DNA from 2 places in the Massilia sp. GCM10023247 genome. Region 2 is predicted to be linked to the other one. Evidence: riboswitches for the same ligand, from Rfam matches in the RefSeq annotation. Region 2 holds a riboswitch; the other holds the start of a gene.
What was found. A riboswitch is a leader RNA that binds a small molecule or an ion and turns the genes downstream of it on or off. The one in region 2 is predicted to bind cobalamin.

Region 1 (5,438 bases), on a different contig from region 2:
TGGCCGACATCGGCTCCTGGACCACCAGCGAACCGCTGGCCCAGGAGCACAAGGTCGCCACCGCGCGCGCCCTCTACAACCACAACGAGACGCGCAACATCTGGTTCTACATGTACGCCGGCGCCGCCGGCACGCTGTACTCGTTCACGCTGCCCGGGCAGGACGACGAGGTCGTGGCCTACCACAGTGCGGGCGGCGTCTCGGGCAGCGGCGGCAGCTCCTTCTGCAATCCGGGCGACTGGTTCTGCAACGACTTCACCACCGGCGCCGGCCCGAACCAGGGCGGGCGGGCCAAGTGGGCCTTCCATTCGGTGGTGTTCCGCGACGACGGCGAGGATTACGGCCACTATACGGGCCGCAACTGGGGCGGGGTGACCTCGCTGGTCCGGCGCGACATGGAAGCGCTGGCACGGTAGGGTGGAGTCAGGGACTCCACCCTACAAGTCACCCCGCGCGGTCAAGCTTGCGCTTCTCGGCCGGGCTCAGGCGTTTGCCAGTGACGTACACCACATATACCGGCTGCCGGGCTCCTGGCGGCTGCGTCAGTTCGGTTTCGGCCACCGCGCTCACCGGGGTCGCCGGCAAGGCCCGTTGCGATGGCCCGCCCAGGCAGGCGGCGAGGACGAGTCCGCCGAAAGCCCCAAAGATCCACACCTCGACGTTGCGCGCGATTTCCATGATCTTCTCCATGACGTGATGCCTGTGCGGCCACAAGCGGCCGTCCCCTCATCCTGCCCGTCCAGGATGCGTCGATATTGCAACGAATCAAGTCAGAAGAATTCCAAACGGAAACTTTGCAACACGGCGTCCAGACGCCGGCCCCGATAGCCGCGTAAAATACCGCCTCGTTCGCAGAAATTTGAAAGCACAGCATGTCGATACAATGGTTCCCCGGCCACATGAACTCCGCCAAGAAGCAGGCGGAGGAGCAGATGGAATTCATCGATCTCGTGATCGAGGTGCTCGACGCGCGCCTGCCGGAGGCGAGCTGCAACCCGCTGGTCGACCGGATGCGTAAGTTCCGCCAGCGCCCTGTGCTGAAGATCCTCAACAAGATCGACCTGGCCGACCCCCAGGCCACCGCCGCCTGGAAGGCGTATTACGACGCCCAGCCCGGCGTCACGGCCTACCCGATGACGACCAAGAAGCCGGCCGATGTCGCGCGTATTCCGTCGCTGGCGCTGTCGCTCGCCCCGCACCGCGGCGTGCCGACCAAGCCGCTGCGCATCATGATCATGGGCATTCCGAACGTCGGCAAATCGACGCTGATGAACGCGCTGCTGAAAAAGCGCGTGGCAAAAGTCGGCGACGAGCCGGCCGTGACCAAGACCCAGCAAAAGCTGTATCTCGACAAGCACACGGTGCTGGTCGACACCCCTGGCCTGATGTGGCCCAAGATCGAGATGGCCAGCGACGGCCTGATGCTTGCCGCCAGCCACGCGATCGGCACCAATGCGCTGATCGAGGAGGAGGTCGCCTTCTTCCTGGGCGACGTGCTGCTCGAGCGCTATCCGCAGCTGCTGACGGCGCGCTACGGCTTCAAGACCGAGGGCCTGGACGGCATCGGCGTGGTCGAGAACGTGGCGGCGCGCCGTGGTTTCCGCGTGCGCGGCGGCGAGTTCGATGTCGAAAAGGCGGCCCACGTGCTGCTGCACGACTACCGCAGCGGGGCCCTGGGCCGCATCAGCCTGGAGACCCCGGAGAGCCGCGCCGCGCGCCTTGCCGCGCACCAGGCCGAGGTCGAGGAAAAGGCCCGCATCGCGGCCGAGAAGGCGGCCGCCAAGGCGGAAGAGGCCGCTCGGGGCAAGCGCGGGACCTGACAGCACGCGATGAAACCGCGACATACGAACACCGGCGCTTCGCGCAAGACCCTTCCGTGACCATTTCCCTTGTCACGTATATAATCACCCCCGTTCTGGTGCCCGCGTACGCCATCCGCATACGCAGTTAAACGGGAAACACGACGCCCCAGCGCCTCCGGCGCGTGGCCAACGTGTGCTGCCCCCGCAACGGTAAACAAGCGTCGCCCCCGGCGACAGGCCGCCTCGACACCACTGTGCTTTGGCATAGGAAGGTGAGGCGGTCCGACTTGCTAGCCCGGATACCGGCCAGGACAGGGGGACGCGCCCGGCGCGTCTCACAAGACCCCATGGCGGCGTTGCATCGTCTCGCCGTACTTGCGTACTGTCTTCGACGATGCGCCTTGCCCTGGGCTCTTGTGAGACGCACCGAGAAGGCGGCGTCCGTTGAATCCGGCTTGCGGGGACGCAGGCCGGGTGCACATCATTCAAAAGAACACCATCATGACCTCTGCTGTTGTTTCGAGCAGCGCGCCGGCAATCAAGCCGATCGCGCTGGCCTGCGCGTTGTCCTTCTCCCTGTTTGCCGGCGCCGCCTCGGCCGATGAACAGGCTCTTGCCACCGTCCACGTCACCGGCGCGCGCTTCCCGGCCGACGCCGCGCTGCCCGCGGTCGGCGCCACCGTCATCACCGCCGACCAGATCCGCAGCGCCGGCGCGACCGACGTGAACCAGGCGATCCGCAAGATCGGCGGCGTGTATGGCCGCCAGAGCCTGGACGGCTCGCCCGACTTCGGCCTCGACCTGCGCGGCTTCGGCACGAACAGCAGCCAGAACATGGTGATCCTGGTCGACGGCGTGCGCATGAACGAGAACGAATTGACGGGACCGGTGCTGTCGACGATTCCGGTCGATACCGTGGAGCGCATCGAGATCAACCGCGGCGGCAGCAGCGTGCTGTACGGCGAAGGCGCGACCGCCGGCGTCATCAACATCATCACCAAACGCGGCGCCGAGGCCGGCTACCACGGCTCGGCCAGTCTCGAAGGCGGCCGTTTCGACCAGCACGACGCCCGCGTCTCGCTGCGCCACGGCGAAGGCGCGCTGTCCTTCGACCTGGCCGGCGCCCGCCAGGGCACGGATAACTACCGCGAGAACAACGCATTCCGCCAGAAGGCCGTCAGTGGCGGCGTCCAGTGGGCCCGGGGCGACAGCCGCCTCGGCCTGCGCGCCGAATCGGCGCGCCAGGAATCGCGCTTCCCGGGCGCCTTGACCCTGGCCCAGTTCGAGGCCAACCCGCGCCAGAGCCTGACCCCGGACGACTTCGGTTCGCTCGACAGCGACCGCGTGATCCTGTCCGGCGCGCACCGCATCGGCAGCGTCGAGCTGGCGGCCGAACTGTCGCACCGCGAGCGCGAAACCATCGGCCACTACGAGTCCGCATTCGGCAACAGCGACGTCGTCAACCGCAGCCGCCAGACCCAGTTCTCGCCGCGCCTGCGCCACCTGGCGCGCAGGGACGGCATGCTCAACGAATTCGTCGCCGGCGTCGACCTGCTGAAATGGGAACGCGTTTCCACCTTCGGCAGCGCCTTCGGCACCACCCGCAACGATGCGCAGCAGGACGCGCGCGCGCTTTACCTGCGCGACGAAGTGCGGTGGAACGACGCGTACAACGCGCGCCTGGCCGTCGGCGCGCGCCACGAGGTGTTCGAGAAGGATTACGCCGACCAGTTCGCCAGCGTGCCGCAGGAGCGCAGCAGGCAGTCGCAGAACGCCTGGTCGCTGGAAGGCAGCATCGATCCGGTGCCGGGCCTGACCCTGCACGCCAAGGCGGGCGAAAGCTACCGCATCCCGAACGTCGACGAGAACAGCTACCGCTCGAGCGTCGGGGTGCTGGACGTGCAGACCTCGCGCGACCTCGAGTTGGGCGCCACCGCGGGCAGCGAGGCTGGCCGTGTGACGGCGCGCGTGTTCCGCCACCGCCTGCGCGACGAGATCTTCTTCGACCCGACCCTGGCGGGCGGCTTCGGCATCAACACCAACCTCGACCCGACCCGCCGCCAGGGTGTCGAGCTCGAAGGCCAGGTGGACCTGCCGGCCAGCCTGCGCCTGTCCGGCCAGCTGCAGCACGTGAAGGCCGAGTTCACGGATGGCCCGAACGCGGGCCGCGAGATGGTGCTGGTGCCGAAGAACGTCGTCACAGCGCGCCTGGCCTGGCTGCCGGCGAATGGACATAGTGCCGACATCGGTGCCCAGTACGTGTCGAGCCAGCGCTACGGCAGCGACTTCGACAACCGCTGCGGCGCGCGCATCCCTTCCTATACGACGATCGACGCCCGCTACGCGGTCAAGGTCGGCGCCTGGGAGTTCGCCGCCACCGGCCTGAACCTGGGCGACCGCCAGTACTTCAGCCAGGCCTTCGGCTGCCGCAGCGGCATCTACCCGAGCGACGGCCGCCAGCTGAAGCTGTCGGCGCGCTACGACTTCTGATGCACTGAGCTGATGCCCCGAGCCGATGCCGTGAGTTTCCTCCCAGCCGCCTCCCGTCCGCGCCAGCGCGCCACGCTGGCGCTCCTCGGCGCCTGCGCGCTGCTGGCGCTGCTGGGGGCGGGGGTGGCCGGTTCGGTGCCGGTTGCCCTGCACGAGGTGCCGGCCGCGCTGGCCAGCCTGGCGCAGGGCGCCCCCGAGGGCATGGCGGCGACCCTGCTCGACCTGCGTCTCGGGCGCGCCAGCAGCGCTTTCGTCACCGGCGCCGCGCTGGCGCTGGCCGGCGTCATGATGCAGGCGCTGGTGCGCAACCCGCTGGCCGATCCCTACGTGCTGGGCGTGTCGGCGGGCGCCGCGGTCGGCGCGCTGGCGGCGCTGCTGTTCGGCGCCGCCCTGTGGGCGGTCGACCTCGGCGCCTTCGGCGGGGCGATCGGCATCTCCCTGCTGCTGTACCTGCTCGCGCGCCGCGATTTGAGCGGCATGCGCGGCGGCGCGGCGCGCACCGGCGAGTCCGGCGTGCTGCTGCTGACCGGCGTGGTGCTGGCCTCGGCCTGCATGGCGCTGGTCACCCTGATGCTGTCGGTGGCGCCCGAATCGCGCCTGCGCGGCATGGTGTTCTGGATGATCGGCGACCTCGCCGGCAGTTCCTGGCGCCTGCTGCCCTGGCTGGTGCTGGGAGCGGCGCTCTTGCTCGGCTTGCGCCGTGCACGGGCCTTGAATATCCTGGCGCTGCACACCGACGCCGCCGTCACCCTCGGGGTCGACGTCGCGGCGCAGCGCCGCTTCCTGTTCGTGTGTTCCGGGCTGCTCACGGCCTGCGCCGTCACCACCGGCGGCAGCATCGGTTTCGTGGGCCTGGTGGTGCCGCACGCCTGCCGCCATGCCTTCGGCCCGGACCACCGCATCCTGCTGCCCGCCGCGGCCCTGGCCGGCGGCAGCTTCCTGGTACTGGCCGATACCCTGGCGCGCACCGTGCTCGCGCCCCAGCAACTGCCGGTCGGCGTGCTGACCTCGCTGATCGGCGTGCCCGTCTTCCTGTTCCAGCTCCACCAATTGCACCTGCGCCGCCGATGAAGCCTACTGCGATGTTCGAAACCCAAGGCCTGAGACTGCACGCCGACGGCCGCACCCTGGTCGAGGCCCTGGACT
Region 2 (5,438 bases):
GTGTTCGCCCGCCAGAACGATTGCGCGATCCAGGTCGTGGATGCGGGCGTCAATCACGACTTCGGCCAGCGCGCCGGTTTAGTCGACCGCAAGGTCGGACACGGCACCCGTAATTTCGCCGAGCAGGCGGCCATGACGGCCGGGGAATGCCAGCTTGCGATGGAGCACGGCATGGAACTGGTGCACGCTCTGCCGGGGAATGTCGTTGGTTTCGGCGAGATGGGGATCGGAAACACGACATCCGCCGCCGCGCTCATGCATAAGCTGACGGGCGCGCCGGTGGCCGATTGCGTCGGCGCCGGCACCGGGCTGTCGCCCGAGGGCGTCGGGCGCAAACAGTCCGTCATCGAGGCGGCCATGCGCAGGCACGCCGGGGTCGAGGAGCCGCGCGCCGTGCTGGCCACCTTCGGCGGCTTCGAAATCGCGATGATGGCCGGCGCCATGCTGCAGGCCGCCCGGATGCGCAAGCTGCTGCTGATCGACGGCTTCATCGTCACCAGCGCGCTGCTGGTCGCGGCTCGCCTGCAACCCGCGGTGCTCGACTACTGCGTGTTCGCCCACTGCTCGGACGAGCAAGGTCACCGCCTGATGCTCGAGCACCTCGACGCGCAGCCGCTGCTGCAACTCGGCCTGCGGCTCGGAGAAGGCACCGGCAGCGCGCTCGCCCTGCCCCTGCTGCGCGCGGCCGTCAATTTCCTCGACCAGATGGCGACCTTCTCGTCCGCCCAGGTCGCCACCCGCGCAAGCTAAGTCATGCAGCAACTGCGCCTGTTCTTCATTGCCCTGCAGTTCTTCACGCGGCTGCCGATTCCGCGCTGGGTCGGCTTCCAGCCCGAATGGCTGCACCATGCGTCGCGCTATTTCCCGCTGGTCGGCTGCGTCGTCGGCGTGGGCGCCGCGGCCGTGTATGCGCTGGCCGCACTGGTGCTGCCGGCGCCGGTGGCGGCCGTGCTGTCGACCGCGGCCTCGATCTACCTGACCGGGGCCTTTCATGAAGACGGCTTCGCCGACACCTGCGACGGCTTCGGCGGCGGGCTGACGCGCGAGCGCGTGCTCGAGATCATGAAGGACTCGCGGGTAGGCGCTTACGGCGCGATCGGCATCGTCTGCATGCTGGGCATCAAATGCACGGCACTGGCCATGCTGCCGCCAGCAAGCGCCATCGCTGCCCTGCTGATCGCCCATCCCCTCTCGCGCCTGGCCGCCACTGCCCTGATCTGGCGCATGGACTACGCGCGCGACGAGGGAAAGTCGAAACCGATGGCCCAGCAGATGAGCGGTGTCGAATTCGCCATCGCCGCGCTCACCGCGCTCCTGCCCGGCGCCCTGCTGGCGGCAGCGGGCCAGGTGACGCTGCCGGCCTTGAGCGCCGGCGTGGCGGCTGCGGGGGTAGCGGCCCTCTGGCTCGCCCGCACCTTCCAGGCGCGGATCGGCGGCTACACCGGCGACTGCCTGGGCGCCGTCCAGCAAGTAGCGGAAGTCGCCGTCTATCTCGTCCTCCTGGCCAGCCTCGGCCACGGCGCACTCGCTTAGAGATGCGCCTGCTGCTGGTACGCCACCCCCGCCCCGCGATCGCAGCGGGCCTGTGCTACGGCAGCAGCGACGTCGCCGCCACGCTAGACGACACCCTGCGCGTGCGCGAGGCTTTGCGCAGTGCCTGCCTGCCCGGCACCTTGCCGGCCTGGTCGAGTCCCCTGTCGCGCTGTGCCGACCTGGCGCGCGCGATCGATCCCGTATCCCTGCAGTTCGATGCGCGCCTGGCCGAAATGGACTTCGGCGCTTGGGAGATGCGGCCCTGGGACGCCATCCCGCGCGCCGAGGTCGACGCCTGGGCCGCCGACCTGCTGCGCTACCGTCCGGGCGGCGCCGAGTGCGTGCTCGACGTCGCACGCCGGGCCGCCGCCTTCCTCGGCGATCTGCGTAACACGGCCCATCCCGAAGCACTCGTCATCTGCCACGCCGGCACCATGCGCCTGCTGCGCGCCCTGTGGACCGGACAGGCCCTGGAAGCGGCCGCGCTGGAGGCCGCGCGCACCCCGCACCGGATCGGCTACGGCGAAGTGCTGGTCCTGAAAAACTGACAACACGCGCTCGACGGCCGTATAATTGAATCGTTTTGGTGCTCGCGCCTGTGTTCACAGGCGCAGTTAAACGGGAAACACGAAGCCCTTCAATAAGGCCAGCGTGTGCTGCCCCCGCAACGGTCAGCAAGTGCCGCGTTCACGCGGCGAATCGTCTCCCCAGACCACTGTGCATCCGCATGGGAAGGTCGGACGGTTGTACTTGCCAGCCCGGATACCGGCCAAAAGGTGGAAGCGCAACGGCACCGTCGCGCTTCTGTTCAATCTGGCCTACGGGGACGTGGGCTGGTTGTCCAACCCATAGAACCGTCATGACTTTTCACGTTTCACGGCAAGCGGCCGCCTCGTCGCTCGCACTCGCCATGGCCGCGCCTTTCGCGTGCGCCGACTCCCTACCTGTCGATACCGTCGTCGTCACCGCCACGCGCATGCCGCAACGCGCCGCCGATGTCATCGCCCAGACCACCGTCATCCATGCCGACGAGATCGCGCGCTCCGGCGCCGGTTCTGTCGCCGACCTGCTGCAGCGCCAGGGCGGCATCGAGATCGCCCGCAACGGCAGCGCCGGCGCCAGCACCAGCGTCTTCCTGCGCGGCGCCAACAGCAACCAGGTCGTGGTCCTGCTCGACGGCGTGCGCATCGGCTCCTCGACCAGCGGCGCCGCCAGCTGGAACGCCATTCCGCTCGACGCCATCGAGCGCATCGAAGTCGTCTACGGCCCGCTCAGCACCCTGTACGGCGCCGACGCGATCGGCGGCGTGATCCAGATTTTTACGCGCAAGGGCGGCGCCGGACTGGCCGCCACCGTAGCGGCCGGCGCCGGCAGCGACGCCGCGCGCCAGGCCAGCGCCCAGCTTGCCGGCAGCGGCGGCGGCGAGCACGCCGTCAGTTACGCCTTCGGCGCCGGTCACGAAGCGTCGGACGGGTTTTCGGCCACCAAGCCGGGCGCCTTCGGTTACCACCCGGACGACGACGGCTACCGCCGCCGCAACGCCCACGGCCGCGTCAGCGTCGCGCTCGCGCCCGGCCACGAAGCGGGCGTCCAGTTCCTGCACAGCCGCCTGCGCGCCCAGTACGACAGCGGCGCGGGCAGCTACGACACCCATAACCGCCAGGACCTGAACACGGCCTCGCTGTTCATGACCAACACCTTGCTGCCGAACTGGCGCAGCAGCGTGCAGCTGGCACGCTCCGAGGACAAGCTGGGCAGCTTTACCAGTGCGGCGGCGTCCGGCGCCAGCCAGATCGACACCCGGCAGGACGAGCTGACCTGGCAAAACACGATCGCGCTCGGCACCGACACCCTGCAGCTGCTTTACGCCCACCGCAAGGAAGCAGTCGCGTCCAGCGCCACCCGCGCCCTGGCGCGCGAGCGCAGCACCGATTCGTATGGCGCCGCCTATTCCCTGCGGCGCGCGCGCCACCTGGTCGACCTCAGCGCGCGCCAGGACCGCTCGGCCTACGGCAGCAAGAACACGGGCGCCGCCGGCTATGGCTACGACTTCGGCGGCGGCCTGCGCGCCAGCGCCAGCATCGGCACCAGCTTCCGGGCGCCGACCTTCAACGAGTTGTACTACCCCGGCTACGGCGTCGAGTCGAACCGTCCCGAACGCGGCCGCAACGCCGAAGTCGGCCTGCGCTACGACAGCCGCGGCGTCCAGCTCGACGCCACCTGGTTCCGCAACCGCCTGACCGACATGATCGTCTCGGCCACGCCCTGCCCCGACCAGCGCGCCGGCCGCACCGGCAGCTGCGCCTACAACGTGGCCTCGGCCACGCTCGAAGGCGTGATGCTGTCGGGCGCCACCCGCATCGGCGCGCTGCGCCTGCGCGGCAGCCTCGACTGGCAGGACCCGCGCGACAACGGCAGCGGCAAGCGCCTGGCGCGAAGGAGCGACCGCCACGCCAGCGTCGGCGCCGACTATACGGCCGGCGCGCTCGAGGGCGGTGCGGAACTGGTGCTCTCCGGCGCGCGCTTCGACGACGCCGCCAACCTGCGCCGGCTCGGCGGCTACGGCTTGCTGAACCTGCACGCGACCTGGCGCATCAATCCGGAGCTGTCGCTGCTGGCGCGCGTGAACAACGCCGCCGGCAAGGACTACGAGCTGGCCCGTAACTACGGCACGGGCGGGCGCAGCTGGTTCGCCGGCCTGCGCTACCGCCTGCGCTGAGCGGGCCGCCCGTGAGCACGACCGCTCCCCTGCTGCTGCGCCAGCGCGCCACCCTGATCACGGGCGCGCTGCTGTTGCTGGCACTCGCCTGCATGCTGTACGCGGGCATGACCGGCTCGATCGCGGTGGCAGCAAGCGAGGTGCCGGACGCGCTGCGCCAGCTGCTGGGCGGCCGGCCGCAATCGCTGGCCGCTGCGCTGCTGGAACTGCGCGCCGGCCGCGCCACGGTCGCCTTCGTGACCGGCGCCGCCCTGGCGCTGGCCGGGGTGCTGATGCAGGCGCTGCTGCGCAATCCGCTGGCCGATCCCTACATCCTCGGGATCTCGGCCGGCGCCTCGGTCGGCGCGCTCGGCGCGATGCTGCTGATGGCCGCCATGGCGACCATCGAGGCGGCCGCCGTGGCGGGCGCGGTCACGGTGTCGATGCTGCTGTACGGATTGGCGCGGCGCGACCTGCGCGGCGGCACCGGCATGGAAGGCGGCACCTCGACACTGCTGCTCACGGGCGTCATCATTTCCTCGCTGTGCGTGGCCCTGATCACCCTGATGCTGTCGGTCGCGCCCGAAGGCCGCCTGCGCAGCATGGTGTTCTGGATGATCGGCGACGTCGCCGGCGCCCCGGTGCGCGTGCTGCCCTGGCTGGTGCTGGGCGGCGCCCTGCTGTTCGCCTTGCGCAACGCGCGCGGCATGAATTTGATGGCCCTGCACGCGGAAAACGCGGTCACGCTCGGTGTGCGCGTCGGCAGCCTGCGGCGCGGCCTGTTTTTCGTGTCCGGCGTGCTCACGGCCAGCGCCGTCACCAGCGCCGGCTCGATCGGCTTCGTCGGCCTGATCGTGCCGCACGCCTGCCGCTTCGCTTTCGGTCCCGACCACCGCGTCCTGATTCCGGCGGCCATGCTGGGCGGCGGCAGCTTCCTGGTGCTGTGCGACACGCTGGCGCGCACCGTCGTCGCGCCCCAGCAGCTGCCGGTGGGCGCCGTCACCGCCATCATCGGCGCCCCCATCTTCCTCTATCAACTGCATCGGCTGCGTCGCCACTAGGCCCCATCAGGCGCAGCCATTCCCGGAGCTCACCATGAACGACATGACACCTGACCAGACCAGCGCCCTCAACGAGCGCCACCGCGTCCGCATGGAACGCAAGAAGGCGATCATCGACGAGCGCATCGCCGCCGCCGACAAGCAGA

Region 1: another riboswitch for cobalamin. It lies ahead of ACFPAH_RS14475 (TonB-dependent receptor family protein); the one in region 2 lies ahead of ACFPAH_RS15425 (TonB-dependent receptor domain-containing protein).

The regions. Positions count from the first base shown of each region.
Region 1 covers NZ_JBHSIB010000017.1:32,236-37,673, reverse strand. The annotation lists gene ACFPAH_RS14490 (hypothetical protein) at 1-416, shown strand, start outside; gene ACFPAH_RS14485 (hypothetical protein) at 445-690, opposite strand; gene ylqF (ribosome biogenesis GTPase YlqF) at 873-1,820, shown strand; cobalamin riboswitch at 1,900-2,128, shown strand; gene ACFPAH_RS14475 (TonB-dependent receptor family protein) at 2,304-4,292, shown strand; gene ACFPAH_RS14470 (FecCD family ABC transporter permease) at 4,305-5,363, shown strand; gene ACFPAH_RS14465 (ABC transporter ATP-binding protein) at 5,375-5,438, shown strand, end outside.
Region 2 covers NZ_JBHSIB010000018.1:8,689-14,126, reverse strand. The annotation lists gene cobT (nicotinate-nucleotide--dimethylbenzimidazole phosphoribosyltransferase) at 1-750, shown strand, start outside; gene ACFPAH_RS15435 (adenosylcobinamide-GDP ribazoletransferase) at 754-1,533, shown strand; gene ACFPAH_RS15430 (histidine phosphatase family protein) at 1,536-2,081, shown strand; cobalamin riboswitch at 2,101-2,322, shown strand; gene ACFPAH_RS15425 (TonB-dependent receptor domain-containing protein) at 2,393-4,252, shown strand; gene ACFPAH_RS15420 (FecCD family ABC transporter permease) at 4,264-5,292, shown strand; gene cobO (cob(I)yrinic acid a,c-diamide adenosyltransferase) at 5,327-5,438, shown strand, end outside.